Regions from separate parts of the Streptomyces sp. NPDC002867 genome, predicted to be linked through region 2. Evidence: riboswitches for the same ligand, from Rfam matches in the RefSeq annotation. Region 2 holds a riboswitch; each other region holds the start of a gene.
The links. A riboswitch is a leader RNA that binds a small molecule or an ion and turns the genes downstream of it on or off. The one in region 2 is predicted to bind cobalamin.
Positions count from the first base shown of each region.

Region 1 (9,972 bases), on a different contig from region 2:
CCGCCACCATCAGCGGGATGGACCAGGCGGCGATCAGCGCCGCGGTCAGCAGCAGCCGCGCCCAGGTGGACATGCGCTGCATCATCAGCGAGATCGCGAGGCCGGCCGCGAGCGTGGTGACGACACAGGCGGCCATGAACACGACGGTGAGGACGACCGAGTCCCAGAAGGCGCCGTCCCGGAAGATGTCGGTGAACTGCTGGAAGCCGACCCAGGGGGCCGGCTCGCCGGTCCACAGCTCCTTGCGGCCGACGTCCTGGAAGGACATGACCGCCGTCTTGACCAGCGGCCACACGAAGACCGCGGCGATCGCGAGGATGGTCGGGCCGATGAGCAGGTACGGCAGCAGCGCACCGGCCTTGCGGGGCCTGGGCGCCTGCCCCTTCGGCTGCTGGGTGCCGGGCCCCTCGGGGTGCCGCGCTACGGGCACCACCGGGTCGGCTGCTTTCATGTCGGCGGCACTCATGGGTGCTGAGCCTTCCGTTCGGACGTACGGGCCGGGAGGTACCGGAGTGCGGGGGCGGTGCGCGTGCCGAGGCACGGTCCGCCGCCCCCGCCGCTGGTCGACGCGGTGAGAAGTCCGGAGTCAGGACTGCTCGTTGATCAGCTTGTCGATCTCCTCGTCGGCCTTCTTGGTGGCTTCCTCGACCGGCGTGCCCTTGATGATGTCCAGCAGCATCAGCTCCAGGACCTCCTTCTTCTCGATCGCGGCCCAGCCCGGCGCGATCGGGGTGAACCAGGCGTCCGGCACCGCATTGGCGATCGGAGCGGTCTCCGGCTTGGCCTTCAGCGGCTCCAGCTGCTTGGTGTTGTTCGGCAGGATGTTCTTGGAGGCCAGCACCTCCTGCGACTTGGCGCCGGTGAACATCGAGATCCACTCCTCGCCGAGGTCCTGGACCTTGGACTTGGAGATGGTGGCGAGGTCGGAGCCGCCGATGAAGGAGGGGAGCGCCTTGCCGTTCGGGCCGGGCATTCCCGCGGTGAGGATCTTGTCCTTGAGCTTGGCGTTGCCGTTGCCCGCCGGGTCGGTGACGCTGCCGGCCTCCCAGCCGTTGCCGTACAGCAGCGCGGCCTTCTCGTTGGCCATGACGTTGGCGTGGTCCTGTTCGTCCTTGGTCTTGTCGCCGTGGTTGTACTTGTCGACCAGGTCGACGAAGTGCTTGATGCCCTTCTGCGCCTCGGGCGTGGACAGAGCGGACTTCCACTCCTTCGTGCCCTCGTCGTAGGTGGCGATCTCGCCCCCGTACGCGGCGACGTAGGACATGGCGGCGTACCAGTAGCGGCCGGGCAGGTAGAGCGGCGAGAACGCCTTGTCCTTGCCGTACTTCTCCTGGACCTTGTCCAGGGCGGCCGTCAGCTCGGCCTCGGTGGTGGGCAGGGTCTCGACGCCCGCGCCCGCCTTGAACATGTCCTTGTTGTAGATGGCCACGCGCGCACCGGCGTAGTACGGCACGCAGTACTGCTTGCCCTCGTAGGAGCAGGTGTCCTTGAGGCCGCCGATCCAGGTGTCCGCGTTCTCGTACTTCTTCGGGTCGATCTCGCCGAGCGCCCCGTTGAGGATGTACGTCATGGTCTCGGTGTTGCCGAGCTCGACGACGTCCGGGAACTTGTCGCCGGAGAGCGCCGCGTCGAGCTTCTTGGTCTTGTCCGCCCACTGCTGGTACTGGACGTTGACCTTCACGCCCGGGTACTTGGCGTTGAACCGGTCATTGACGTCCTTCACCAGCTCGGGCCACGTGGACTGCGCGTCGACCATCAGCCAGACGGTCAGCGTCTCCTTGCGGTCCTTCGGATTCTTGGCCGCCTCGCCGCCGCCGTCCGAACCGCACGCCGCGACCGAGGCCATCATGGCCGCCACACCCACCGCTGCTACGAGATTGCGCTTCACGCCACCCTCCTCAAGGGATGCAAGAGTCCCCCCCACCACCCGGGAGTCGCGCAGCACTTGACAATGGCGCGCCGGATTCTGCCCTGGGGCCGGGATCTGATCTTTAATGGTTTAGACCAGTACCGGGAGCTTGGCCTAGACCTTTGGGGGTGTCAAGGGTGTATAAGAAGGGCAGTCGCGTCCGTTATCGGACCGACACCTGAGGGAGGGCGACGACCCGCGAGCGGTCCGTGCCACCATGTGAGCCGCTACAGACGGAGGAGCCGGTGACGGCAGGAGCGCAGCAGTCGGGAAGGCGGGTCATGACCACGGACGGGGCCGGCACCGAAGCCGAGAGCGGGGCAGCAGGCGCCCGTACCGCGCGCGTGCCCAAGTACTACCGGCTGAAGCGGCACTTGCTCGACATGACCGAGACACTGCCGCCCGGGACTCCGGTGCCGCCGGAGCGCACGCTCGCCGCCGAGTTCGACACCTCGCGCACGACCGTGCGGCAGGCGCTCCAGGAACTCGTCGTGGAAGGCCGGCTGGAGCGCATCCAGGGCAAGGGCACGTTCGTCGCCAAGCCCAAGGTCTCCCAGGCGCTGCAGCTCACCTCGTACACCGAGGACATGCGGGCACAGGGCCTGGAGCCCACGTCCCAGCTGCTGGACATCGGATACGTCACAGCCGACGACACGCTGGCGGAGCTGCTCGACATCTCGACGGGCGGGCGGGTCCTGCGGATCGAGCGCCTGCGGCTGGCCAGCGGCGAGCCCATGGCCATCGAGACCACGCACCTCTCGGCCAAGCGCTTCCCCGCGCTGCGGCGGTCGCTCGTCAAGTACACCTCGCTCTACACCGCCCTCGCGGAGGTGTACGACGTCCATCTCGCCGAGGCCGAGGAGACGATCGAGACGTCTCTCGCCACCCCGCGCGAGGCGGGGCTGCTCGGCACGGACGTCGGCCTGCCGATGCTGATGCTCTCGCGCCACTCGCTCGACGCCCAGGGCGAACCGGTGGAGTGGGTCCGCTCGGTGTACCGCGGGGACCGCTACAAGTTCGTCGCTCGGCTCCAGCGGCCGAAGGACTGAGACACGCGCCCCGGAGCCGTACGTCCCCCACCTGACAGGGTGTCCGGCATGGCGTCGCAGCGTGTTGCGACGCCATGTCATGTTTTGCGCAGCCGTGGCGCGAAGTCGTTGCCGTACCGATATGCGGACCGGGGGTGACGGGACTCGAACGGCTCGCCTAGATTTCCTGCGCACTACAACAGGTGACCAGTGAGGGGACGGAGCCGCATGTCAGCAGTGCCCGAGGCACCGGACGCGCCTGAAGCGCCCGAAGCGAAACAACCGGTCGTCACACCGGTGCGCGTGATCATCGCCCTCTGTCTCTTCGCACCCTTCGTGGCGATGCTCTGGGTCGGCTCCTACGCGAAGGTCGAGCCGACGTTCATCGGCATGCCGTTCTTCTACTGGTACCAGATGCTCTGGGTCGTGGTGTCGACGGCGCTGACGATGATCGCCTACAAGCTGTGGCAGCGTGACCAGCGCGCCCGCAAGGGAGGTGCCTCCCGATGAAGGACGGCGTGAACGGCGTCGCACTCGGCGTCTTCATCTTCTTCTTCCTGGCCGTGACGGTCATGGGCTTCCTGGCCGCCCGCTGGCGCAAGGCCGAGAACGAGCACAGCCTCGACGAATGGGGCCTGGGCGGCAGATCGTTCGGCACCTGGGTGACCTGGTTCCTGCTGGGCGGCGACCTGTACACCGCATACACCTTCGTCGCCGTGCCGGCGGCCATCTACGCGGCGGGCGCGGCCGGCTTCTTCGCCGTGCCGTACACGATCCTCGTCTACCCGCTGATCTTCACCTTCCTGCCGCGCCTGTGGTCGGTGTCGCACAAGCACGGGTACGTGACGACTGCCGACTTCGTCCGCGGACGTTTCGGTTCCAAGGGCCTGTCCCTGGCGGTCGCGTTCACCGGCCTCCTCGCCACGATGCCGTACATCGCGCTCCAGTTGGTCGGCATCCAGGCCGTGCTCGACGTCATGGGCGTCGGCGGTGGCGAGAACACCAACTGGTTCATCAAGGACCTGCCGCTGCTGATCGCCTTCGGTGTGCTCGCGGCCTACACGTACTCCTCCGGACTGCGTGCGCCGGCGCTGATCGCCTTCGTCAAGGACACCCTGATCTACATCGTCATCGCGGTGGCGATCATCTACATCCCGATCAAGCTCGGCGGCTTCGACGCGATCTTCTCCGCCGCCGGAGAGAAGTTCTCGCAGATCAACCCGGCCACGGACAAGCCCGTCGGCGCCCTGGTACCCGGCGAGATGGGCCAGTGGGGCTACGCCACCCTGGCCCTGGGCTCGGCGCTCGCGCTCTTCATGTACCCGCACTCCATCACGGCGACGCTGTCCTCGCGCAGCCGTGAGGTGATCCGCCGCAACACCACGATCCTGCCGCTGTACTCGCTGATGCTGGGCCTGCTGGCCCTGCTCGGCTTCATGGCCATCGCGGCGGGCGTGAAGGTCACCAACGGTCAGCTGGCCATCCCGCAGCTGTTCGAGAACATGTTCCCGGACTGGTTCGCGGGCGTCGCCTTCGCGGCGATCGGCATCGGCGCGCTGGTCCCCGCGGCCATCATGTCCATCGCCGCGGCCAACCTGTTCACCCGGAACATCTACAAGGACTTCCTCAAGCCCGACGCGACCCCGGCGCAGGAGACCAAGGTCTCCAAGCTGGTCTCGCTGCTGGTCAAGGTCGGCGCCCTGGCCTTCGTCCTCACCATGGACAAGACCGTGGCGATCAACTTCCAGCTGCTGGGCGGCATCTGGATCCTGCAGACGTTCCCGGCCCTGGTGGGCGGCCTGTTCACCCGCTGGTTCCACCGCTGGGCGCTCATCGCCGGCTGGGCGGTCGGCATGATCTACGGCACGGTGGCCGCCTACGGCGTGGCGAGCCCGACACAGAAGCACTTCGGCGGCTCGTCGGCCGAGATCCCCGGCATCGGCGAGATCGGCTACATCGGCCTCACCGCGTTCGTGCTGAACCTCGTCGTCACCGTGGTGCTCACCTTCGTCCTGAAGGCGGCCAAGGCCCCGGACGGCGTCGACGAGACCAGCCCGTCCGACTACACGGCGGACGCGGGCGACCCGGGCGTCGAGGTGGAACTGCCGCCGGCCACGGCGGGCGCCCCCGGCGGCCACTGACGGATCGCGTACGCAAGGGCCGTCGCATCTCCCCCCAGGGAAATGCGGCGGCCCTTCGTCGTGCTCTGATGCACACTGCCGGGCATGGACATCACGATCAGGCGGATCGAACCCGGGGAGTGCGGGGCGCTGGGGGAGCTGACCGCGCAGGCGTATCTGCGCGGCGGAATGCTCGACTTCGGCGAGGAGGACCCGTATCTGGAGGTGCTGCGGGACGTCGCGGGACGCGCCGCGCACACGGAGGTGTACGTCGCCGTGGACGGGCGGGGAACCGTGCTCGGCGGGGTGGCCTTCGTTCCCGCCGGCGGCCCGTACGCCGACCTCGCGGGTCCGGGCGAGGCCGAGTTCCGGACGCTGTCGGTGGCCGAGGAGGCCCGGGGACGCGGGGTGGGCGAGGCGCTGGTGCGGACCTGTGTCGACCGGGCCCGGGCGGTGCCCGGGTGCGTGCGCGTGGTGCTGTCGACGCAGCCGATGATGCACGCGGCGCACCGGATATACGCCCGGCTGGGCTTCGTACGCACCCCCGAGCGGGACTGGGCACCGGTCGAGAACGTTCCCCTGCTGACGTACGCCCTGGAGCTCTGAGCCCGCGAGACACAACATGTGGGGGCATGCGCAGCACCCCGCCCCCACATGTATGCTCATCTGGCTGTCGCCGCAGGGGAATCCGGTGCGAATCCGGAACTGTCCCGCAACGGTGTGATCCGGTGCGCTGTGCGTACCCGACAAGTCCGAGGACCTGCCGACGGTGCATCCGGCTCGACCGAACCGGGTGCCGAGACGTCCGGGCCTCGCGGTAGGGCCGGTGGACGCCGTGCCTCGTGCTGCCCGTCCGCGGGCCCGCGCCGGCATGGTCCCCGCCTCCCCCGCCGGCCCAGAGCCGAGCGAGGGAGAGCATCACATGACCATCGCGCCAGCCGATCCGGCTTCAGGCACCGCGGAGCAGACCACGGCCGGTCCCGGGGCCGGCCTGCTGCGGACCCTCACGGATCTGACGGCCGATCTGCCCGACACCGACCCCGGCAGGGTCGCCGCCGCCGCGCTGCGCGGGCGGCACGCCGGATCGGACGAGGCCGAACTGCGCTCCCTCGCCACCGATGCCGCCGCCGGTCTGATCTCCGAGGACCCGGCCTACTCCCGTCTCGCCGCCCGGCTGCTGACCCGCACGATCGCGGACGAGGCCGCCGGCCAGGGCGCCGTGTCGTTCTCGGCCTCCGTCGCGGTCGGGCATCGCGAGGGCCTGATCGCGGACCGCACCGCCGCGTTCGTGGCGCTGCACGCGGCCCGGCTCGACGCGCTCGTCGACCCGGCCGCCGACGACCGCTTCGGCTACTTCGGCCTGCGCACGCTCTACAGCCGCTACCTGCTGCGTCACCCCATCAGCCGTCAGGTCGTGGAGACGCCGCAGCACTTCATGCTGCGCGTCGCCTGCGGCCTCGCCGAGGACGACAGCGTCCGCTCGGTGGACGAGGTCGCCGACCTGTACGGCCTGATGAGCCGGCTCGACTACCTCCCCTCCTCCCCCACGCTCTTCAACTCCGGCACCCGCCACCCCCAGATGTCGTCCTGCTACCTGCTGGACTCGCCGCTCGACGAGCTCGACTCGATCTACGACCGCTACCACCAGGTCGCGCGCCTGTCCAAGCACGCGGGCGGCATCGGGCTCTCGTACTCGCGCGTCCGTGCCCGCGGTTCGCTGATCCGCGGCACCAACGGGCACTCCAACGGCATCGTCCCGTTCCTGAAGACACTCGACGCCTCGGTCGCCGCCGTGAACCAGGGCGGCCGGCGCAAGGGCGCCGCCGCGATCTACCTGGAGACCTGGCACGCCGACGTCGAGGAGTTCCTGGAGCTGCGCGACAACACCGGCGAGGACGCCCGGCGTACGCACAACCTCAACCTCGCGCACTGGATCCCCGACGAGTTCATGCGGCGCGTCGAGGCGGGCTCCGACTGGTCGCTGTTCTCGCCGGCCGACGTGCCCGAGCTCGTCGACCTGTGGGGCGAGGAGTTCGACGCCGCGTACCGCGCCGCCGAGGCCAAGGGCCTGGCCCGCAAGACCATCCCGGCGCGCGACCTGTACGGCCGCATGATGCGCACGCTCGCGCAGACCGGCAACGGCTGGATGACCTTCAAGGACGCCTCCAACCGCACCGCCAACCAGACCGCCGAGCCCGGCCACACGGTCCACTCCTCCAACCTGTGCACCGAGATCCTGGAGGTCACCGACGACGGCGAGACGGCCGTCTGCAACCTCGGCTCGGTGAACCTGGGGGCCTTCGTCGAGCAGGGAGCCGACGGCGGGTACCTCGACTGGGAGCGGCTGGACGCCACCGTCCGCACCGCGGTCACCTTCCTCGACCGGGTCGTCGACATCAACTTCTACCCGACCGAGCAGGCCGGGCGCTCCAACGCCAAGTGGCGGCCCGTGGGCCTGGGCGCGATGGGCCTCCAGGACGTCTTCTTCAAGCTGCGGCTGCCCTTCGACTCACCCGAGGCACGCGCGCTGTCCACCCGCATCGCCGAGCGCATCATGCTCGCCGCGTACGAGGCGTCCGCCGGCCTCGCCGAGCGCAGCGGCCCGCTGCCGGCATGGGACAAGACGCGCACGGCGCGCGGCGTTCTGCACCCGGACCACTACGGCGTGGAGCTGAACTGGCCCGAGCGCTGGGCCGCCCTGCGCGAGCGGATCGCCGCCGTCGGCATGCGCAACTCGCTGCTCCTCGCCATCGCGCCGACGGCGACGATCGCCTCGATCGCGGGCGTCTACGAGTGCATCGAGCCGCAGGTCTCCAACCTCTTCAAGCGCGAGACCCTGTCCGGCGAGTTCCTCCAGGTCAACTCCTACCTGGTGGACGAGCTGAAGAAGCTCGGCGTGTGGGACGCGCAGACCCGCGAGGCGCTGCGCGAGTCCAGCGGCTCGGTGCAGGACTTCACCTGGATCCCGGCCGAGGTGCGCGAGCTGTACCGGACGGCCTGGGAGATCCCGCAGCGCGGCCTGATCGACATGGCGGCGGCCCGTACGCCGTTCCTCGACCAGTCCCAGTCGCTGAACCTGTTCCTGGAGACGCCGACCATCGGCAAGCTGTCGTCGATGTACGCGTACGCCTGGAAGCAGGGCCTGAAGACGACGTACTACCTGCGCTCGCGCCCGGCGACGAGGATCGCCCGCGCCGCGCAGGCGACGATCCTCCCCCAGCCTTCGGCGGAGGTGCCCCCGGTCCAGGCGGCCGCCGGCCCCGACGCCGTCGCCTGTTCCCTCGAAAACCCCGAGTCCTGCGAGGCCTGCCAGTAATGACCGTGGAGAACAAGAACCTGCTCGACCCGGGCTTCGAACTGACCCTGCGTCCCATGCGCTACCCGGACTTCTACGAGCGCTACCGGGACGCCATCAAGAACACCTGGACGGTGGAGGAGGTCGACCTCCACTCCGACGTCGCCGACCTCGCCAAGCTGACGCCGGGCGAGCAGCACATGATCGGCCGGCTGGTCGCGTTCTTCGCGACGGGCGACTCGATCGTGGCGAACAACCTGGTGCTGACGCTCTACAAGCACATCAACTCCCCCGAGGCGCGGCTGTACCTGAGCCGTCAGCTCTTCGAGGAGGCCGTGCACGTCCAGTTCTATCTGACGCTGCTCGACACCTACCTGCCCGACCCGGACGACCGCGCCGCCGCGTTCGCCGCCGTCGAGAACATCCCCTCCATCCGCGAGAAGGCGCAGTTCTGCTTCACGTGGATGGACTCGGTCGAGAAGATCGACCGCCTGGAGACGCGGGCCGACCGCCGCCGTTTCCTGCTCAACCTGATCTGCTTCGCCGCCTGCATCGAGGGGCTGTTCTTCTACGGCGCCTTCGCCTACGTCTACTGGTTCCGCTCGCGCGGACTGCTGCACGGACTGGCGACGGGCACCAACTGGGTGTTCCGCGACGAGACGATGCACATGAACTTCGCCTTCGAGGTCGTGGACACCGTCCGCAAGGAGGAGCCGGAGCTGTTCGACGACGAGCTGCGGCAGCAGGTCACGGACATGCTGCACGAGGCCGTCGAGGCGGAGCTCCAGTTCGGCCGTGACCTGTGCGGCGACGGGCTGCCGGGCATGAACACCGAGTCGATGCGCGAGTACCTGCAGTGCGTCGCCGACCAGCGCCTGACACGACTGGGCTTCGCCCCGGTGTACGGCTCCCAGAACCCGTTCTCCTTCATGGAGTTGCAGGGCGTCCAGGAGCTGACGAACTTCTTCGAGCGGCGTCCGTCGGCGTACCAGGTCGCGGTGGAGGGATCGGTCTCCTTCGACGACGACTTCTGATCCGCACGGAAACAGGCCGCGGCCCGCACCTCGCACGGGGGAGGTGCGGGCCGCTTCCGTGGTCAGATGCCGCAGCTGGGAGCCGACCAGTAGCGGCTGCTGCGGTGGTCGACGTGCGTGTGGTCGTTGTGGCCCGGGTAGCCGGGGCCGAGGATGCCGTTGAAGCCGTGGTAACGGGCCTGCTGGGCCAGCTTGCACAGGGAGTGCGGTCCCGCGCCCAGGTCCGCGGCGTCGCCGTAGAGGTGGCGGCTGCTCGACGCGCCGCCGACCGCCTCGTTGCAGGCGTACGACCGGAAGCCGCTGGTCACGGTGATGGGCTGGTCGCCGAGCGCGTGCCGCATGGCCTCGAGCTTCCACATGGTGCGCAGGGCGTTGGACTTGGCGGTCGCGGCGCTGACCGCGCCGCCGGACCAGGTGGAGTTGCAGTCGTTGAGTTCGGCGTAGCTGAAGTGGGCGGGAGTGCAGTCGCTGTCCTGCAGCGCGTAGATCTTGCTGTACGTCGCGGGTCCGGCGACGCCGTCGGCGGCGAGGCCGTAGGCGGACTGGAAGCGCTTGACGGCTGCGGTGGTCGCCGGGCCGTAGTCGC
Region 1 covers NZ_JBSFUR010000035.1:54,760-64,731, forward strand. Annotated here, with positions in the region: gene ACWD0A_RS26340 (carbohydrate ABC transporter permease) at 1-466, opposite strand, end outside; gene ACWD0A_RS26345 (sugar ABC transporter substrate-binding protein) at 587-1,888, opposite strand; gene ACWD0A_RS26350 (GntR family transcriptional regulator) at 2,191-2,958, shown strand; gene ACWD0A_RS26355 (DUF3311 domain-containing protein) at 3,166-3,447, shown strand; gene mctP (monocarboxylate uptake permease MctP) at 3,444-5,078, shown strand; gene ACWD0A_RS26365 (GNAT family N-acetyltransferase) at 5,163-5,663, shown strand; cobalamin riboswitch at 5,708-5,839, shown strand; gene ACWD0A_RS26370 (ribonucleoside-diphosphate reductase subunit alpha) at 5,980-8,373, shown strand; gene ACWD0A_RS26375 (ribonucleotide-diphosphate reductase subunit beta) at 8,373-9,386, shown strand; gene ACWD0A_RS26380 (D-Ala-D-Ala carboxypeptidase family metallohydrolase) at 9,449-9,972, opposite strand, start outside.
Region 1: linked by a shared signal. The riboswitch ahead of ACWD0A_RS26370 (ribonucleoside-diphosphate reductase subunit alpha) and the one ahead of cobN (cobaltochelatase subunit CobN) in region 2 are both predicted to bind cobalamin.

Region 2 (9,972 bases):
TCGCCTCGAACCTGCGCGGCAATGTCAACGGCCAAGGGAGGCAGCGCAGGTGGAGGGACATGCTCGTGCGCATGACGGATCTGTGGTTCGTCGTGGGCCAGTTGGTGGACCGATCCGCGCAGAGCGCCCTGGGTGGTGTCCTGGTGAACTCCGGCGTTCTTGCGGCCTACCGTGCGGGCATCCTGGACGACAATCTGGACGGCTACCTCAACGAGACCTTCCTGGGCCGCAAGGTCGAGTTCTCCGACGACTCCATGCTGACCATCTACGCCCTTCAGCGGGGCAAGGCGGTGCAGCAGCCCACCGCCTTCGCCACCACCTTGATGCCCGACAACTTCAGCCAGCTGTTCCGAATGTACACCCGGTGGATGCGAGGAGCCTTCATCCGCACCTTCTGGCGCTTCCGATACCTGCGCCTGGACAACTACGCGTACTGGGGACACCTGCTCGGCTGGATACAGATGGTGCTGTCCACCGTCATCTTCGTGGTGTTGTTCGTCTATCTGCCCGCTGTGGAGCAGGCGTGGATGTGGGAGCTGCTGCTCATCCCGGTGCTCATCGGGTACGGCCAGGCCCTCCGGTACCTCGGCTTCAAGCGCAGCGACGACCCGTTCTGGTCCCACTTCCTGACCTTCCTGGCCGCCCCCGTCGCCCAGATCTTCGCCTTCACCGTCTTCCGGGTCGTGCGCTGGTACGCCATGGCGACGTGCTACAAGACCGGCTGGGGCACCCGGCAGAAGGTTGAGCTCGACCTCGCCGGATAGGCGAGGGGGCAGGGCGGTGCGTCCCAGCGCAAGGCCCTCTCAGCCCGGTGGGTCCTCGCCCGTGAGGCCGTCGACCGACTCGCGGGTGAGGTCCGCGTGGCCGACGTGGCGGGCGTACTCCTCGATCAGGTCGATCAGGATGCGGCGAAGGCTGGGGCATTCGCCACGGGGCGTGGTGAAGCGGCCCAGTTGCTCGGGGCCCGCTGTGGTCAGCGCCTCCCGGACGAGGGAGCGCGAGCGGGACACGGCCTCCTGCCAGAGCGCGACGAGCTGCTCGGGGGTGTCCTCGGCGGCCGAGCGCCAGGCCCAGTCCGGGTCGGACTCCCAGTCCACCGCGTCCCACGGCGGTCCTGGGTGCTCCTTGCCGAGCAGCAGACGGGAGAAGTGCGCGTCCTCGACGTGGGCCACGTGTTTGAGCAGTCCGCCCAGCGTCATCGAGGACGCGCCGACCGTCGCCCGCATTCCGGCCGCGTCCAGCCCCGAGCACTTCCACAACAGGGTCGCGCGCCGGCGTTCCAGGGAGCCCAGGAGGGTGGCGGTCTCGTCGCCCGCGAGAGGCGGCTCGGCTGCCGGCATGGCCGGGAGTGTACTGGCCCTACCAGCACGTGAGTTGGGCCGCCGCCGCGCCGGCCGGTGCGGCGGCGGGGCGTGTGCGCCGGGGTTACGGCTTGCGGCCCACCCCGCAGTACGCGTCCACCGCCGGCGCATCGTCCTCGGTGTCGGACGGGCGCCACTGCGTGACCTGGACGACGCCCGGGGACGCCAGCTCCAGGCCGTCGAAGAAGCCGGTGATCTCCTCCACGCTGCGCACGTAGTAGGGGATCGCGCCGCTCTGGTTGTACGCGTTCGACGCCGCGATCATGCCGTCGCTCGTCGCGGTGCTGTCGCTGATCACCAGGTGACTGCCGGACGGCAGACCCGCCATGAGCCGCGCGACCAGGTCGCGCGCCTCGGCGTAGTCGGCGACATGGCCCAGTGTGTTGAGGATCATCAGCGCGACGGGCTCGGAGAAGTCGAGCGTGGACTCCGCCGCCTTCAGGATGTCGTCCGGCGCGTACAGGTTGGCGTCCAGGTACGCCGTGCGGCCCTCGGGCGTGCTCGTGAGGAGGGCGCGGGCGTGGGCGAGCACCATCGGGTCGTTGTCGACGTAGACGATGCGCGAGTCCGGCGCCACCCGCTGCGCCACCTCGTGGGTGTTGTCGGCGGTCGGCAGGCCGGTGCCGATGTCCAGGAACTGCCGGATGCCCTGCTCGCCCGCCAGGTGCGTCACCGCCCGCCCGAGGAAGTGCCGGCTCGTGCGCGCCACGTCGACCAGGCCGGGGAAGATCTGCTTGATGTGGTCGCCGGTCTGGCGGTCGACCTCGTAGTTGTCCTTGCCGCCGACGAAGTAGTTCCAGAAGCGGGCGGAGTGCGGCCTGCTCGTGTCGATCCGGGCGCGTATCTCCGCGGCAGCGTCAGACATGGGGTGGTGTTCCGACACGAGAAACCCTCCTGGGAAGCGGTCCGTGGGGCGGTACGGGGGCACTGACCAGCAAGTCCGGGGGTACGCCGGGCCCCGGACTGATGCAACCGGTCGCCAGCGTAAGGGATTTGGGCACCCGAGGGAGGGAAGAGGTGCTTCTCAGACCGTCGCCGGCCCCGCCCCGACACAGAATTCGTCGCCTTCCGGGTCCGCCATCAGGACGTGATGCCCGTCGAAGACCTCCAGGACGCTGCCGCCCGCCGCGACCAGCCGCTTTGACTCCGCCCGGATCCGCTCCCACCTCTGCTCGGGCGTGCCGTGCCCCGGGACGCGGACGTCCATGTGGAGCCGGTTCCTCGCCGTCTTGGGCTCGGGGACCTTGAGGATGGACAGCCGCGGGCCGACGCCGTCCGGGGCGCAGAGCCAGGCGCCGTCGTCCTCCGAGTCGTCGTCCGGCAGGTCGAACTGGGCGAGCCACTCTGGGGGCACCTCCCGGACCGGCCCTACTCGTCCGCCCCGTCCTCCAGGTCGCCCTCCGTCTCGAGGAACACCTGCCGCAGACCCTCCAGCACCGCCGGGTCCGGCTTCTCCCACATGCCACGGGACTCCGCCTCCAGGAGGCGTTCCGCGATGCCGTGCAGGGCCCAGGGGTTGGCCTCCTGGAGGAAGGCGCGGTTCACCGGGTCCAGGACGTACGTCTGGGTCAGCTTGTCGTACATCCAGTCCGCGACCACGCCCGTCGTCGCGTCGTAGCCGAAGAGGTAGTCGACGGTCGCCGCCAGTTCGAAGGCGCCCTTGTAGCCGTGGCGGCGCATCGCCTCGATCCAGCGGGGGTTGACCACGCGGGCGCGGAAGACGCGGGACGTCTCCTCGACCAGGGTGCGGGTGCGGACCGTCTCCGGGCGGGTGGAGTCGCCGATGTACGCCTCGGGGGCCGTGCCGCGCAGGGCGCGGACCGTGGCCACCATGCCGCCGTGGTACTGGAAGTAGTCGTCGGAGTCCGCGATGTCGTGCTCGCGCGTGTCCGTGTTCTTCGCCGCGACCGCGATCCGCTTGTACGCCGTCTCCATCTCGGCGCGCGCCGGGCGGCCCTCCAGACCGCGGCCGTACGCGTAGCCGCCCCACACCGTGTAGACCTCGGCCAGGTCCGCGTCCGTGCGCCAGTCGCGGGAGTCGATCAGCTGGAGGATGCCCGCGCCGTACGTGCCGGGGCGGGAGCCGAAGATACGGGTCGTGGCGCGGCGTTCGTCGCCGTGTTCGGCCAGGTCGGCCTGGGTGTGGGCGCGGACGTGGTTCTCGGTGGCCGGCTCGTCCAGGGACGCCGCCAGGCGCACCGCGTCGTCCAGCAGGCCGATCGTGTGCGGGAACGCGTCCCGGAAGAAGCCCGAGATGCGCAGGGTGACGTCCACGCGCGGACGGCCCAGCTCCGCGAGCGGGACGGGCTCCAGGCCCGTCACGCGGCGCGACGCGTCGTCCCACACCGGGCGGATGCCCAGCAGGGCGAGTGCTTCGGCGATGTCGTCGCCCGCCGTGCGCATCGCGCTCGTTCCCCACAGGGACAGGCCGACGGACGTGGGCCATTCGCCGTTGTCCGCGCGGTAGCGCTCCAGGAGGGAGTCGGCGAGCGCCTGGCCCGTCTCCCAGGCGAGGCGCGAGGGGACGGCCTTCGGGTCGACGCTGTAGAAGTTGCGGCCCGTCGGCAGGACGTTGACCAGGCCGCGCAGCGGCGAGCCGGACGGGCCCGCCGGGACGAAGCCGCCGTTCAGCGCGTGGACCGCGTGGGTGATCTCGTCCGTCGTACGGGACAGGCGCGGGACCACTTCGAGCGCCGCGAAGCGCAGGATCGCCGCGACCTGCTCGCCGTGGGAGGCGGGCACCGCGTCCGGGTCCCAGTCCGCCGCCTCCATCGCCTCGACCAGCGCGCGGGCCGTGGCCTCCGCCTCGTCGGCCGTCGTCCGGGTCGCCGCGGACTCGTCGAGGCCCAGCGCCTCCCGCAGGCCCGGCAGCGACGTCGTACCGCCCCAGATCTGACGGGCGCGCAGGATCGACAGGACCAGGTTGACCCGCTCCGGGCCGGTCGGCGCGCCGCCCAGGACGTGCAGACCGTCGCGGATCTGCGCGTCCTTCACCTCGCACAGCCAGCCGTCGACGTGCAGCAGGAAGTCGTCGAAGCCGTCGTCGTCCGGGCGGTCGTCCAGCCCGAGGTCGTGATCCAGCTTCGCCGCCTGGATCAGCGTCCAGATCTGCGCGCGGATCGCGGGCAGCTTGGACGGGTCCATGGAGGAGATCTGGGCGTACTCGTCCAGCAGTTGTTCGAGGCGTGCGATGTCGCCGTACGACTCCGCCCGTGCCATCGGCGGCACCAGGTGGTCGACCAGCGTGGCGTGCGCCCGGCGCTTGGCCTGGGTGCCCTCGCCCGGGTCGTTGACGAGGAACGGGTAGACGAGCGGGAGGTCGCCGAGCGCCGCGTCCGGGCCGCAGGCCGCGGACAGGCCCGCGTTCTTGCCCGGCAGCCACTCCAGGTTGCCGTGCTTGCCCAGGTGGATCATCGCGTCCGCGCCGAAACCGCCGTCGTCGGCCGACGCGGCGATCCAGCGGTAGGCGGCCAGGTAGTGGTGCGAGGGCGGCAGATCGGGGTCGTGGTAGATCGCGATCGGGTTCTCGCCGAAACCGCGCGGCGGCTGGATGAGGATCAGCAGGTTGCCGCGGCGCAGGGCCGCCAGCACGATGTCGCCCTCGGGGTTGCGGGACCGGTCCAGGAACATCTCGCCGGGCGCCGGGCCCCAGTGCTCCTCCACGGCCTCGCGCAGTTCGGCCGGGAGCTCGGCGTACCAGCGCTTGTAGTCGGCCGCCGGGATGCGGACCGGGTTGCGGGCGAGCTGCTCCTCGGTCAGCCAGTCCTGGTCGTGGCCGCCGGCCTCGATCAGCGCGTGGATCAGCTCGTCGCCGTCGCCGGAGACGAGGCCCGGGATGTCCGCCTCGGGCCCGAAGTCGTAGCCCTCGGCGCGCAGGCGCCTGAGGAGGGCGACGGCGGAGGCCGGGGTGTCCAGGCCGACCGCGTTGCCGATGCGGGAGTGCTTGGTCGGGTACGCGGACAGGACCAGCGCGATGCGCTTGCGCGCGTTCGGGATGTGGCGCAGCCGGGCGTGGCGTACGGCCGTCCCGGCGACGCGGGCGGCGCGCTCGGGGTCGGCGACGTACGCCGGGAGGCCGTCCTCGTCGATCTCCTTGAACGAGAACGGGACCGTGATCAGCCGGCCGTCGAACTCCGGCACCGCCACCTGGCTGGCCGCGTCCAGCGGGGACAGACCCTCGTCGCTGTCCTCCCACGCCGAGCGCGGGCCCGTCAGGCACAGCGCCTGGAGGATCGGCACGTCCAGGGCCGCGAGCGCGCCCGCGTCCCACGACTCGTCGTCGCCGCCCGCCGACGCCTCGGCCGGGCGCGTGCCGCCCGCCGCGAGCACCGTGGTCACCAGGGCGTCGGCGCTGCGCAGTTGCTCCAGCAGCTCCGGCTCGGGGGCGCGCAGAGACGCCACGTACAGGGGCAGGGCCCGGCCGCCGGCGTCCTCGATCGCACCGCACAGGGCGTCCACGAAGGCGGTGTTGCCGCTCATGTGGTGGGCGCGGTAGTAGAGCACGGCGATCAGGGGACCGTCGGCCTCCCGGCGCGGGGTGCGCGCCAGGCGGCCCCAGGTGGGCGCGGCCGCCGGGGGCTCGAAGCCGTGGCCGGTGAGCAGCACGGTGTCGGACAGGAAGCGGGCGAGCTGCTCCAGGTTGGCCGGGCCGCCGTGCGCGAGGTACGCGTGGGCCTCGGCCGCGATGCCGATCGGGACCGTGGAGGTCTCCATCAGCTGGGCGTCGGGGGCCTGTTCGCCGGTGAGGACGACGACCGGGCGGTCCTGGGCGAGGAGCAGGTCGATGCCCTCCTGCCAGGCGCGCAGCCCGCCGAGGAGGCGTACGACGACGAGGTCGGTGCCCTCCAGGAGGCCGGGGAGGTCCTCGACCGGGAGGCGGGAGGGGTTCGCGAAGCGGTACGCGACCGGTCCGGCTGCCGCGCGGGCGCTGAGCAGGTCGGTGTCGGACGTCGACAGAAGCAGGATGCGGGGCTGCGAGGGCAGTCCCTCGGAAGAGAGCGGCATGCGACGTCTGGCCTTCCTCGGGGTTTCCGCGCCCCGGGCGGTGGAAAACGGCGGGAGTTCCTGGCTCACCCGGTCGCGTGCGCGTGCTGCGCTGCTGCCGGGCTCACAGTGGCGGGACCGCGCCGGGATCTCACCGGGCTTCCTCCCCTGACGCCGTCTTCGGCGGTGACGGACCGTGTGGCCCGCCGTTCAGCATAGTAAGGGCCGTCACGTCTCCGGCAGCAGGTGGCCTGTGTGATGGTCGGTATGCTCGCCGCCATGCCCTCGGCCCCCTCGAACCGCCCGGACCGGGACGAAACTCCCGTACGGGACCGCGGTGATGCCTGCCCCGGCGCGCTGCGACTGCACACCGCGGACGACGGTGCGCTGGCGCGCGTCCGCGTGCCCGCGGGGGTGCTGAGCGCCCGGCAGGCGTACGCGCTGGCCGACGCGGCCGAGCGGCTCGGCGACGGCGCGCTCGACATCACATCCCGCGGCAACCTTCAGCTGAGGGGCCTCGACGGGGGCTGCGGAGGGGAGTTGGCGGCACTGCTGGACGCGGCGGGTCTGCTGCCCGCGCCCGCCCACGAGCGCGTGCGCAACGTCGTCGCCTCGCCGCTGTCCGGGCTGGACGGCCGCGGACACCTCGACGTGCAGCCGCTCGTACGCGAACTGGACGGGCTGCTGTGCGCGAGCGAGCGGGCCACGGCGCTGTCGGGCCGGTTCCTGTTCGCGCTGGACGACGGCCGCGGGGACATGGCGGGGCTCGGCGCGGATGTGATGTTGCTCGCAGAGCCGGGCGGGACGCGGGTGCGGGTCCTGCTCGGCGAGCAGACGCTGACGGTCGGCAGGCAGGACGGCGCGCGTGCGCTGCTGTTCGCGGCCGAGGCGTTCCTGGACGCGGCGGACGCCGGCGGCACGAGGGCGTGGCGGGTGCGGGAACTCCCTCCGGAGTACGCGGTGTCCCGCCAGGAACTCGCGCGCCGGCTGGGCGATGCGGGTATCGCGGCGGGTGCGGGTGCGGGTGCGGGTGCTGACGCGTCGCCCGGTGCGTCCGTGTTGTCCCGGTCCGGGCCGGGACCGGACGCCGGCCCGGCCGCGCGCGGCGGGGACGCCGACGCGGCCGCCCGGCCCGGACGGGGCGGCGAGCCCGCCACCCCCGTGCCCGGCGTCGTCCACGGCGCGCAAGGGGCCGCCTCACTCCACGTCGGCGTCGCCCTCGGACGGATGCGTGTCGCGCAGTGGCGGCTGCTCGCCCGGACCGCCGAGACGTACGGCACCGGCGAGTTGCGCGTCACGCCCTGGCGCGGCGTCGTCCTTCCCGGCGTTCCCGGCGCACTCCTGCCCGGCCTCGCCGACGCGGGCCTCGTCACCGGACCCGACTCCCCCTGGACCGGCGTCGGCGCCTGCACCGGACGGCCCGGCTGCGCCAAGTCCCTCGCCGACGTACGGGCCGACGCCACCGCGCGCATCGCCGCCGGCGCGGGCGGGCTGCCTGTGTACTGGTCCGGCTGCGAACGCCGTTGCGGGCACCCTCAGGGCGCCTGGGTGGACGTCGTCGCGACCGGCGACGGCCGCTACGACCTGACCGCACCCGGAGTACCGCGGCACACCGTCCCCCTGACCGAGCTCGCCGACGCCCTCGCGGCGGCGCGCACCAACCCCACCGACCCCACCGAACGACCGACGAAGTGAGCGAGAGCACAGTGTTCGACTACGAGAAGGACGGCGCGGAGATCTACCGCCAGTCCTTTGCCACGATCCGCGCGGAGGCGGACCTCGCCGGGCTGCCGGCCGAGGTCTCCCAGGTCGCGGTCCGCATGATTCACGCCTGCGGGATGGTCGACCTCGTCCGCGACCTCGCCCACTCCCCGGACGTCGTCCTGCACGCCCGCGCCGCCCTGCGCGCCGGCGCGCCGATCCTGTGCGACGCGCAGATGGTGGCGAGCGGCGTCACGCGCAAGCGGCTGCCCGCCGACAACGAGGTGATCTGCACGCTCTCCGACCCGTCCGTGCCCGCGCTCGCCGCCGAGATGGGCACCACGCGCAGCGCCGCCGCCCTCGAACTGTGGCGCGACCGGCTGGAGGGCTCCGTCGTCGCCGTCGGCAACGCCCCCACCGCGCTGTTCCGGCTCCTGGAGATGATCGAGCAGGGGGCGCCCCGCCCCGCCGCCGTCATAGGCGTTCCCGTCGGCTTCATCGGCGCCGCCGAGTCCAAGGACGCCCTGGCCGCCCACCCGCTGGGCCTCGAGCACCTCGTGGTGCGCGGCCGCCGCGGCGGCAGCGCCATGGCCGCCGCCGCCGTCAACGCGATCGCGAGCGAGGCGGAGTAGTGAGCGACGACCAGAAGACGACGGGGCGCCTCTACGGCGTCGGGCTCGGCCCCGGCGACCCGGAGCTGATGACCCTGCGCGCCGCGCGCATCATCGCCGAGGCGGACGTGATCGCGTATCACTGCGCGCGCCACGGCCGTTCCATCGCCCGCTCCATCGCCGCCCCGCATCTGCGCCCCGACCACATCGAGGAGCGCCTGATGTACCCGATCACGGTCGAGACGACCGACCATCCCGGCGGGTACCGCGGCGCGCTCGACGACTTCTACGAGGAGGCGGCGGCCCGGCTCGCCGAGCACCTCGACGCCGGGCGGACGGTGGCCGTCCTCGCCGAGGGCGACCCGTTCTTCTACGGCTCCTACCAGCACATGCACAAGCGGCTCGCGCACCGCTACCCGACCGAGGTCGTCCCCGGCGTCACCTCCATCAGTGCCGCCGCGGCCCGGCTCGGGACCCCGCTGTGCGAGGCGGAGGAGGTCCTCACGGTCATCCCCGGCACGCTGCCGGAAGAGGAGCTGACCGCCCGTCTCGCCGCGACCGACTCGGCCGTCGTGATGAAGCTCGGCCGTACCTTCCCCGCCGTGCGCCGCGCGATGGAGACCTCGGGCCGGCTGGACGAGGCCCGGTACGTGGAGCGGGCCACGATGAACGGCGAACGGACCGGGCGACTGGCCGGCATCGACCCGGCGTCGGTGCCGTACTTCTCCGTCGCCGTCGTGCCGAGCCGTATCGCCAACCCCCGGCCGGAGCCGGAGAGCGGCGAGGTCGTGGTCGTCGGCACGGGGCCCGCCGGCCCGTTGTGGCTGACGCCCGAGACGCGCCGCGCGCTCGCCGACGCCGACGAACTCGTCGGCTACACCACGTACCTGGACCGCGTCCCGCACCGCCCCGGCCAGATCCGGCACGGCTCCGACAACAAGGTGGAGTCCGAACGCGCCGAGTTCGCCCTGGACCTGGCGCGGCGCGGACGGCGGGTCGCCGTCGTCTCGGGCGGCGACCCGGGAGTCTTCGCCATGGCCACGGCGGTGCTGGAGGTCGCCTCCCAGGAGGAGTACCGGGACGTGCCCGTACGGGTGCTGCCGGGCGTGACCGCCGCGAACGCGGCGGCGGCCGCTGCGGGCGCCCCGCTCGGCCACGACTACGCCACGATCTCCCTGTCCGACCGGCTCAAGCCCTGGGAGGTCATCGCGGAGCGCCTGCGCGCGGCGGTCTCGGCGGACCTGGTCCTGGCGATCTACAACCCGGGCTCCCGCTCCCGTACCCATCAGGTCGCGGCCGCCCGTGACCTGCTGCTC
Region 2 covers NZ_JBSFUR010000017.1:57,416-67,387, forward strand. Annotated here, with positions in the region: gene ACWD0A_RS18325 (glycosyltransferase) at 1-764, shown strand, start outside; gene ACWD0A_RS18330 (DinB family protein) at 804-1,340, opposite strand; gene ACWD0A_RS18335 (SAM-dependent methyltransferase) at 1,426-2,226, opposite strand; partial or broken gene ACWD0A_RS18340 (VOC family protein) at 2,386-2,733, opposite strand; gene cobN (cobaltochelatase subunit CobN) at 2,730-6,365, opposite strand; cobalamin riboswitch at 6,411-6,544, opposite strand; gene cobG (precorrin-3B synthase) at 6,624-8,039, shown strand; gene ACWD0A_RS18355 (precorrin-8X methylmutase) at 8,051-8,677, shown strand; gene cobJ (precorrin-3B C(17)-methyltransferase) at 8,746-9,972, shown strand, end outside.

Region 3 (9,972 bases), on a different contig from region 2:
GCGGCTGGGTGCACCACGAGGACCTCGACGCGCTGCTGACCGCGCCCGCCGCCACCGAAGTCCGGCTGCTGCCGCCGTACGATCCGCTGACCGAACTCGCCGACCGCGAGCTCCTGCTGCCGGACCGGCCCCGGCGCGGCGCCGTCTGGCGCGCGACGGCACCCCCCGGCGTGCTGATCGTCCGCGGCGAGATCGCCGGCACCTGGCGCCAACGCGCCACAGCACAGCGGGTGACCGTCACGATCCAGCCGTTCGACACCCTCACCTCCACCGAGCGCCGCGCCGCCCGGCGGCACGCCGAGGTACTGCACGAGAACGCGGGTCGCGCCGTGGAGACACAGTTCGCTCCGTGAACCGGCGTCGGCTGCAGCGGATGCCGGAACCGCTATTGGAGACCGGACACCTCGAAGACGTTCCGCGCCATCTCCCGTTCGAGCCGTTCGGCCAGCTCGCGCATGACGTCCGCGCCGCACAGCAGCAGCCCGTCGGCACGGCTTGTCCGGCCGCCCTCGTCGAGGAGCAGCCACAGCGGCGGGTCGGCGACCAGCACCCGCGGGTCGAGCTCTACCCGGCCCCCGTCCGTGTCCCGCAGCACGATGCGCTGTGCCACGCCGTCCGCCCAGCGGACCGACATCAGCCGGTCCATGCGTACGCGCCTCTCGTGCAGCAGACCGCGCGACACCAGGAAGCGCGAACCCGGGGACGTTTCCCCCGCGGTCACCTTCGGCGGCACGAGCACGACGAACAGCAGGACGGACAGCGCCGTCCACAGCGCGGTACGCGCCGGCGTCAGTCCGGCCGCGACCGCGTCGACGGCGAGCAGCATCGTGAGGAGCACGGCGGCGCAGACGGCCGCGAACCGCACGTGCAGCGCCCAGCCGCCGTGCCGTGGCGCACGGGAGGCGGCGCCTCTCCCGCCTCGCCCCCGAAGCGATCCGCCGATGCGCCTCATGACGGCGACCGTAGACCCCTCGTGGGCCCAGGCGCAGGGCTTGACGCAGAACTGACCTTCTGCAGGAGGCCTCTTGACGGTCTGCCGGCGCCGCAGGGCACGTACGCGACCGGACGACGCAGCCCCCGCGCTGATGGCGGACGTCCTGACCGCCGTACGTGACCTGGGCCGAGCCCGGTCACCGGTAGGGCTCCTGGAGCCGGAGCATCATGCTACGACAGCGTGTCGGTGACCACCGATGCCGCTTCCGCGATCAGCCTGTTGTCGAAGGCGGCGTCCTTCTCGCTGCGGTTCGACATGATCGCCACGACGATGGGGGAGGCGTCGGGCGGCCACACGACGGCGATGTCGTTGCGCGCGCCGTAACCGCTGCCCGTTCCGGTCTTGTCGCCGACCACCCACCCCTTGGGCACCCCGGCCCTGATCAGCTCGTCCCCGGTCGTGTTGGTCCGCAGCCACCTGGTGAGCTGCGCGCGTTCCGCTTGGCCCAGGACGTCTCCGAGGACGAACGCGCGCAGGTTCCCGGCCATCGCCCGCGGCGTACTCGTGTCCCGCGTGTCGCCCGGAGTCCATCGGCTCAGTACGGGCTCGCGGCGCTCCATCCGCGTGACGTCGTCGCCGAGCTCCTCCAGTACGGCGTCGAGGCCTTTCGGCCCGCCGAGCCGGTCGAAGAGCAGGTTGGCCGCAGCGTTGTCGCTGTAGCGGACAGCGGCCTCGCACAGCGCCCGCAGGGTCATTCCGGTCCCGACGTGCTTCTCGGTCACGGGGGAGTGGGTGATCAGGTCGCCCCTGGAGTACGTGATCACCTCGTCCATGCCGCCCGGGGAGTGCCGGCGCAGCACCGCACCGGCGGCCAGCGCCTTGAACGTCGACGCGTAGGGGAAGCGTTGGCCGTCCTTGTAGGCCACCTCGCGCCCGGTGCCGGTGTCGACGGCGTACACGCCGAGCCGCGCGTCGTACCGGCGCTCGAGCTCCTGGAAGGCACCGACGAACGGCTTCGCGGCCGTAGTCGCCCTCGTCGTCTGCGCGGACGGAGACGACGAGGCCGGCGGACCGCCGCCCTGGCCGCACGCGGCCAGCGGGACGAGCGCGAGCACGGCAAGGGCGCCGACGACGGTGCGCCGGACACGGGTGCGCTGCATGGTCCGAACCTCCAAAGAGCCCCGCACGCAGGGCGGATGAGGGGATGGAACGGCACGGCCCCATCCCGCTGCGTGGTCGTGAGCGCCGGGACCACCCTCACCTCCGCGCTGCCATGCGGTCCCATGGGCTGGTGCGCAGTTCCATGCTCATCCGGCACAGAGTTCGGGGGGTGGATCCGGTGGGAGCGTGTCGAGCGAGGAGAGGACAGGGACCGGATCCTCGGTGGTGCCGTCGCTGCCTACCCGTGGGGCCGCGTCACCGGCCGGAGTGGCGGTGCACCACGACCTGAAGCGGTGCGCGGAAGGAGAGCAGGCCGAGCATCGGCGGCTGCGTCCCCGGTTCCACGAGTGCCGCGTCCGGCAGAGCACGGGCTGCCGCCCGCAGAGCGACCGCGGCTTCGGTGCGGGCCAGGGAGGCGCCCAGGCAGCGGTGCCGTCCCGCACCGAACGCCAGGTGGTGCCGGATGTTCTCCCGGTGCGGGCACAGCTGTTCCGGATCGTCGAACATCTCGGGGTCCGACCCGGTGCCCATCAGCATCAGCAGCAGCTGCGCTCCGGCCGGCAGGCGCACACCGGACAGTTCCGTCTCGCGCGCGGTCACCCGGCGCCACGTGGTGACCGGCGGCTCCCGCCGCAGGATCTCCTCCACCCACGCCTCGGCGAAGCCGTCCTCCCCTGCGACGCGTGACCAGACCTGCGGATCGGACACGGCCCGCAGGAGCGCCGTGGAGATCAGTTGCCCGGTGGTGGACTGCCCGGCGATGAACACGAAGAAGCACACGGCCACGGCGGTCGCGGCGTCCAGCGGCGTGCCGTCCGGCTTCCGGTGCCGGCGCAGTCCGCCGATGAGCCCGTCCGTCGCCGCGGCCGAGGACACCTGCGCGGTCAGCCACTGGTGGAACGCACCGACCTGCTCCGCCAGGTGGAGCTGCCGTTCGGCGGGAGGGCGACCGTAGAAGAGTTCCAGTGCGGCGTCGCTCCACGTCGCGAGCGTGGAGGCGGAGACGCCGTCGATGCCGAGGAGCCGCATCATCACGCGGCACGGCAGGAGTCGCGCGTACTCGGCGGCCAGATCGCAGCGGTCGCCGGCGGCGTAGCGGGACCGCGGACCGGACAGCATCTCCGCAGCGGTCTGCTCGACCATCGGCACTGCCGCCGCGACGCGCTCGGCGTTGAAGAAGCGCATGACCAGGCGCCGGAGGTCCGCGTGGTCGGCGCCGCGGTTGTTGGCCAGTGCGGGCGGCAGGGAGAAACCCGCCCTGGCGAGGATGCGCAGTACGCGCACGGGCAGGGGCGTCACGGAGTGCTGGGCGTTGTCCGGCAGATACGTCCCCGGATCCAGCAGCACGCTCCGCACGTCCGCATAGCGGCTGACCAGCCACAGGCCGGTGCCGGGATCGAAGTGGACGGGCGAGGTGCTCCGCAGCACTGCCAGCGTGGGGAACGGGTCGGCCACGAACGGCGGGTCGAAGAGGCCGGGAATGCCGGGAAGGCCGGTCGGCAGGGGTGCCGGACGTGTCTCCGTGCTTGCCACGCGCGTGTTCTCCGTCAAGGCGTACGGACCATCACCCGACGGGGGGACAGTTGACCAAGCTGCCCGCTCGGGGCCGAGGCCACACGATAACCGACCGGATGAGCAGGGCGTCGCGCGCCCCCGCCCGGGCGGGCCCTCGGAGGGGGCGGCGGGGCCGGCCGCTGTGACGGTGCGGGCCTAGAGGAAGCTGGCGTTCTGGGCGAGGGAGAGGCGGCCGGAGTAGTTGATCGTGTTGGTGGGCTGGGCGCATGTAGGCGCGCCACGCGTCGGAGCCGGAGTCGCGCCCGCCGCCGGTCTCCTGCTCGCCACCGAAGACGCCGCCGATCTCCGCACCCGACGTGCCGATGTTGACGTTGGCGATGCCGCAGATCGGAGCCCTCCGAGGACCGGAAGAGTTCGGCTTCCTGCTGGTCACGGGTGAAGATGCTCGACGACAGGCCCTGCGGTACGTCGTTGCGCAGGGCGATGGCCTCCTCGATCGTGTCGTAGGTCAGCACGTAAAGAATGGGGGCGAAGGTCTCTTCCCGGACGACGTCGGTCTGCTCGTCGACGCGGACGATGGCCGGCTCGGCGTAAGCGGCCCGGGGCGCGGCGTCGGCCAGGCGCCGGTTGCCGCCCACGAGGATCTTCCTGCCCTGTGCCTGCACCCGGGCAAGGGCGTCCTGCATGGCGTCGGGCGCCGTGCCGGAGACGAGTGGTCCGACGAGGGTGCCCTCGTCGAACGGGTCGCCGATGGGCAGCTTCTGGTACACCGCGGTCAGCCGCGCGAGCCCGGCTTCGGCGCCGACAGCGCTCTGCTGCGCACCGCGATGCACTGCAAGGGGCGCATCCCCCGGAACTGACCGCACGGCCGTTTCCGCGTCCTCACCGAGGCGGTCGTCGCGCGGTCGGTGCGGTGCGGGAGGGAGCCAGGGCCCAGCGGATGGCCCGGGTGAGGGCGTGGCCGGTGAGACGGACGACGGTCTCCGTGGCGGGGCCCGGGTTCGGCAGGCCCAGGGAGCTGCGGGCCCACGGGGGCAGCGCGGTGACCGCGTTCGCGGCCAGCAGGGCGTAGGGGCCCTTGGCCACGAGCGGCAGGGGCGGATGGAGCAGGATGAACCGTGCCGCCTCGCGGGCTTCCGTGGTGCCGCACAGTTCGGGGCGGTAGGCGTCGATCCGGTCTGCCAGTTCACGCCGGTCGCGCGGTGGATCGAGTACGCCGAGGGCAGATGCCACGCGTGCCATGTCGGCGATGTACGCGTCGCAGCCCGCGCCGTCGAGGGGGTGGGCGCCGAAGCGCTGGTGGGCCCCGAGGAAGCTGTCGACCTCGGCCACGTGGACCCAGCCCAGAAGGTGCGGGTCGGCCGCGTGGTACGGCCGGCCGTCGGCCGTCGTGCCCCGTGTGCGCTCGTGTACCGCGCGGACGCGGTCCACGGCCGCCTGCGCGTCGTCCGCGGTGCCGAACGTGGTCACGGCGAGGAAGGTGCTCGTGCGCTGCAGACGGCCCCACGGGTCGCCGCGGTATCCGGAATGCGCGGCCACGGCCGCCATCGCGAGGGGGTGCAGGGACTGCAGGAGGAGGGCGCGCAGCCCGCCGATGAACATGGACGCGTCACCTTGCACGGTACGGATGGGCCGCTCGGGCCCGAACCACCGTGGTCCCGGTGTGTGGTGGATGCGCTCCCTGTTGGCAGGACCGGCCGGCCCTGCGACGCGGCGGAAGATCCCGGCTCCGACCCGCTTGCGCAGGTCCCCGACGACAGGCGCGGACCCGTTCATGGCCCAAGTATCGACCCGGGCGGGCGGGGGTGTCACCAACGCGTGGCGTGCCGGGCCGCCGGGGCCCGCACCGGGCACCTGCCGGCGCGATTCGGACGCGGGGGCGTCGTCGTGCGCGTAGGCGCGGGGTGAGGGGGAACCCGTCCGTGGTACCGACCGAAAACGCATCCGAGGAACAGGAGGGACATATGGGAACCTGGCCACTCACCTCTCAGGGCCGGGTCAGAGAAGGACCTGGACGGCGGACGTCAGGAGCTGCCGGTGAAGGGAAGTCGGTCGACGTGACCACGAACGAGCGGCAGGGCGAGCAGCGAATCGGTGTCAGGGTGCACGAGGACGTCGCCTTCGTGTTCAAGGGCCTGGCGGCACGCAGAACGGCGCCCGAGTTCTCCTCCGGCGCGGCAGCGGCCTACGAGTGGGCGATGGGACATGCGGAGCGTTCACCCGTCACCGGTGCGGGCGCCGACGGTATTCCCGGCCTGCGGCTGCTGACCGCCGAGGTGGACGCGGCAGTGGTCCAGCTGGACGATCCCACCCTGCAGGCCGGGAAGCGCGACTACGTCCGGGGCGTGCACGACGCACTCGCCTGGGTCTGCGGATACAGCGACCACGTGGCGTGAGCCGGACCGTCCGCCGAGTCCCCGGCCCGCCGCCACGAAGGCCGTCCGCTCAGCGGTCGGAGTAGCTGAAGTCCCCCACTGTCCAGGCGCTCACGTCCTTGATGGCGATGCGGTACATGCCGCCGGTCTCGGGAATCCCCACACTGCCCTGGAGAATTCTCGCGACATGGAAGTGCAGGTACGAGGGGGCTTCACCGTGCCGGTCGCGCCAGCCTCCGGGCCTCGTGAACACGGGGGAGAAGGCGCCCAGTTGGTTCGAGTCCTTCAGCACTTCGGCCACTCGCTCCCGCCAGACGGCCTCCGGAGCCAGCCGTCCGGTGATGACGGCGCCGGGGATCACGACGGTGAGGGACATCTGATTGGAGTGCTCGGACTCCACCATGGCGGCGATGTCGACGAGCAGGTCATCAGGGTTCGACATGAGCGCCGATTCTACGGGGCGGGCGCGGACATGTGCCGCCTTTCCGGAGCCGTTCCTCCACCGGTCTTGCGAACGGCGCCGTCGGAACCGGCGAAGCGGCCGCCCATCCGCATGGCCTTCGCCGGGAATCCCCCGGCGGGTCGCGGGCTGAAGGACGAGTTCCTCGGCGGCGTCGGAGCCACAGCGGTCGCCACAGCGGTGGCGCAGAACCTCGACGACCTCGCCGCGGCCCGTGGAGGCTCCACGCGCTGAACGGGGAGGTCCACCGTGCTTGCTACGCTGCGCACTGCGTCCCGTGGGGGAAGTCCGGTGGGAATCCGGCGCTGACCCGCAACGGTAAGCGCGATCGCCCGTCAGGGTCGGCCGCGCAAGCCCGATCACCCGTGGGACGGCTGGAGTTCCCGACTGCTCGCCGCGGACTGCGAGAGGGATGGCGCACGTCCTCGTCATGAGGGCCACCCCTTGATGCGTACGGACGCGGCCCGAGGCGAAGGACCGCACGCGTGTCCGTCAGCTTGTCCCCGTCCGCGGCCACCGCCGCGCCGGCTCCGCCTGTCCCCAGGCGCATACCGGCTCCGCCGCTCGCCGGCGCACTCGCCGCCCTGCTTCTCCTCTCCCTCGTGTGCGCGGTCGGCCTCGGAGCCTCGGACCTGACGTGGGGCCAGGTGCTGCACCTGCTGCGGGCCGGTCTGACCGGCGGCACCATACGGGCCGACGAACAGTCCGCCTACGCCATCGTGTGGCACATCCGGTTGCCCCGAACCGTCCTGGCGGCGGTCGTGGGCGCAGGCCTGGCCACCGTCGGTGTGGCCGTACAGGCCATGGTCCGCAACGCGCTCGCCGACCCGTTCGTGCTCGGCATCTCCTCCGGGGCGGCAGTCGGGGCCAACGCGGTGATCCTCCTGGGGGCGTTCTCCGTCCTGGGCATGTGGGCGCTGCCGGTCTCCGCCTTCGGCTCGGCGCTGGCGGCCATGGTCCTGGTGTACGCGGCGGCGCGCAGTGCGCACGGCCTGACGCCGCTGCGGCTGGTGCTGACCGGTACGGCGATGAGCTACGGCTTCTCGGCCGTCACCACCCTCATGGTGTTCAGCGCCGACCGTGGCGAAGCCGCCCGGTCGGCGATGATGTGGCTGCTCGGCAGCCTCGGCGGGGCGACTTGGGGCTCGGTGCCGGTCGCGGCCGCCACCGTGCTCGCCGGGACGGTCCATCTCGCCCTGTCGGCGGGGCGGCTCAACGCCCTTGCCATGGGGGACGAGACGGCCGCCGCACTGGGCGTGGACGCCCGGCGGCTGCGCAGGGAACTGTTCGTCGTGACGGCCGCCGTCACGGGGACCGTGGTGGCGGTGAGCGGGGCGATCGGATTCGTCGGCCTGATGGTGCCGCACCTCGTACGGATGGTGGTGGGCGCCGGCCACCGGCAGGTGCTCGCCGTGACGCCCCTCGCGGGAGCGGTGCTGCTGGTGTGGGTGGACGTCGTCTCCCGGACGGTGCTCGCCCCGGCGGAGGTGCCGGTGGGCGTCGTCACGGCCGTCGTGGGCGTGCCCTGCTTCCTGTTGCTGATGCGCCGCCGCGGCTACGCGTTCGGGGGCCGCTGATGCGTGTCGACATCGAGGACCTGTCGGTCGACGTCGCGGGCGCCCGCCTCGTCCGGGACATCACCCTGCACGCCGCTCCCGGCCAGGTCGTCGGCCTCGTCGGGCCGAACGGCAGCGGCAAGTCGACGCTGCTGCGCTGCGTGTACCGGGCGCTGCGTCCCACCGCCGGCACCGTGCGCCTGGACGGCGAGGACCTGCACGCCATGGACGCGCGCGCCGGTGCCCGCCGGCTCGCCGCGCTGCCGCAGGACTCGTCGGCCGAGTTCGATTTCACGGTGGCCCAGGTGGTGGAGATGGGGCGCCTGCCGCACCGGCGCGGCCCGGTCCCGGGCGCTCGCACATCCCCGGACGACGCCCGGATCTGCCGCGACGCGCTCACCAGGGTCGGCGCGGCTCATCTCGCGGAACGGTCCTTCCTGTCCCTGTCCGGCGGTGAGAGGCAGCGCGTCCTGATCGCCCGCGCGCTGGCCCAGCAGCCCCGTGTGCTCGTGCTCGACGAGCCGACCAACCACCTCGACATCGCCCAGCAGTTGGACGTCCTGTCGCTGGTGCGGGCCTGCGGATCCCCCTGGACCGAGTCCGGGGGCGGACCGACCGTACTGACCGCCCTGCACGATCTGAACCTGGCGGCGGGCCACTGCGACGTGCTGTACGTGATCGCGCACGGCCGCATCGTCGCCTCCGGCCCGCCGGACGACGTCCTGGCTCCCGAGCTGCTGGCCGACGTCTTCGGGGTGCGCGCACACCGCGTACGGCATCCGGTGACGGGCGCCGTGCAACTGCTGTTCGACCGCATCGCCCGTCCCGACGACCTGCCCGCTTCCTGAGCCGGGACGAACGTCCTCGGCTTCCCCGTACCCCTGCCGATGAGGAGCACCATGATCCACGCCCTGCGACGCGCGGCCCTCGCCACCGCGCTCACCCTGAGCCTGACGGCGTGCGGCGCGCATGTCGCACCGACGCCCCAGGCGAAGGGCAACGGCCCGGTCACGCTGACCAACTGCGGTCGCCAGGTGACGTACGACAAGGTCCCCGAACGGGTGGTCACCAACGACGTGGGCATCACCGAGATCATGCTCGCCCTCGGCCTGGAGGACCGGATGGCCGGCTTCGTCATGCCGGACGACAAGGGCGACCTGACCGGCGTTCCCTGGAAAACCGGCTACGACAAGGTGACGTGGCTCTCCAAGGACCGGATCACCAAGGAGGTCGTCCTGGACGCCCGTGCCGACCTGGTCTTCGCGGGCTGGAACTACGGCTTCGGCGAGGACAACGGCCTGACACCGGACGCGTTGCGCAAGGTCGGCATCAGCTCGTACGTCCTCACCGAGTCCTGCCGTAACGGCCGCGACAAGGCGCGGGGCATCATGCCGCCGCTGGAGGCGCTCTACACCGATCTCAGCAACCTCGGGAAGCTCTTCGGCGTGGAGGAGCGGGCGCGAAAGCTCATCGCGGACTTCCGCCGGCAGATCGGCGCCACCGGGGCGAAGGCGCCCAAGGGGGCGGACCGGCCGACGGTCTTCCTCTACGACAGCGGCGAGGACAAGCCCTTCACCTCCGGCCGCTTCGCCGCGCCGGACGACATCATCACCAAGGCCGGCGGCGACCACATCATGAAGGACCTGAAGGACTCGTGGACGACGGTGGGTTGGGAAACCGTCGTCCAGCGCGACCCCGACGTCATCGTCGTCAACGACTACGGCGACACCACCGCGGAGCAGAAGAAGAACTTCCTGCTCTCCTACCCGCCGCTCGCCCAGGTGTCGGCGGTCAAGCACCGGCGCATCTTTGTGCTGGACTACGTCGACCTGGTGGAAAGCCCCCGTAATCCGGCGGCCGTCGCGGCACTCGGCGCCTACCTGCGGTCGGTGACGCCTCGCTGAGACCGGACGTGTGCCCCCGGCCGGTCCGGTCCTGCCCCGTCGTCGTCAGGCGGCCGGGTCGAGCCGT
Region 3 covers NZ_JBSFUR010000010.1:146,596-156,567, reverse strand. Annotated here, with positions in the region: gene ACWD0A_RS13095 (winged helix DNA-binding domain-containing protein) at 1-353, shown strand, start outside; gene ACWD0A_RS13090 (hypothetical protein) at 386-952, opposite strand; gene bla (class A beta-lactamase) at 1,165-2,094, opposite strand; gene ACWD0A_RS13080 (cytochrome P450) at 2,351-3,628, opposite strand; partial or broken gene ACWD0A_RS13075 (aldehyde dehydrogenase family protein) at 3,806-4,401, opposite strand; gene ACWD0A_RS13070 (oxygenase MpaB family protein) at 4,493-5,386, opposite strand; gene ACWD0A_RS13065 (hypothetical protein) at 5,668-6,006, shown strand; gene ACWD0A_RS13060 (hypothetical protein) at 6,056-6,427, opposite strand; gene ACWD0A_RS13055 (hypothetical protein) at 6,539-6,679, shown strand; cobalamin riboswitch at 6,704-6,830, shown strand; gene ACWD0A_RS13050 (FecCD family ABC transporter permease) at 6,931-8,022, shown strand; gene ACWD0A_RS13045 (ABC transporter ATP-binding protein) at 8,022-8,849, shown strand; gene ACWD0A_RS13040 (ABC transporter substrate-binding protein) at 8,901-9,905, shown strand.
Region 3: linked by a shared signal. The riboswitch ahead of ACWD0A_RS13050 (FecCD family ABC transporter permease) and the one ahead of cobN (cobaltochelatase subunit CobN) in region 2 are both predicted to bind cobalamin.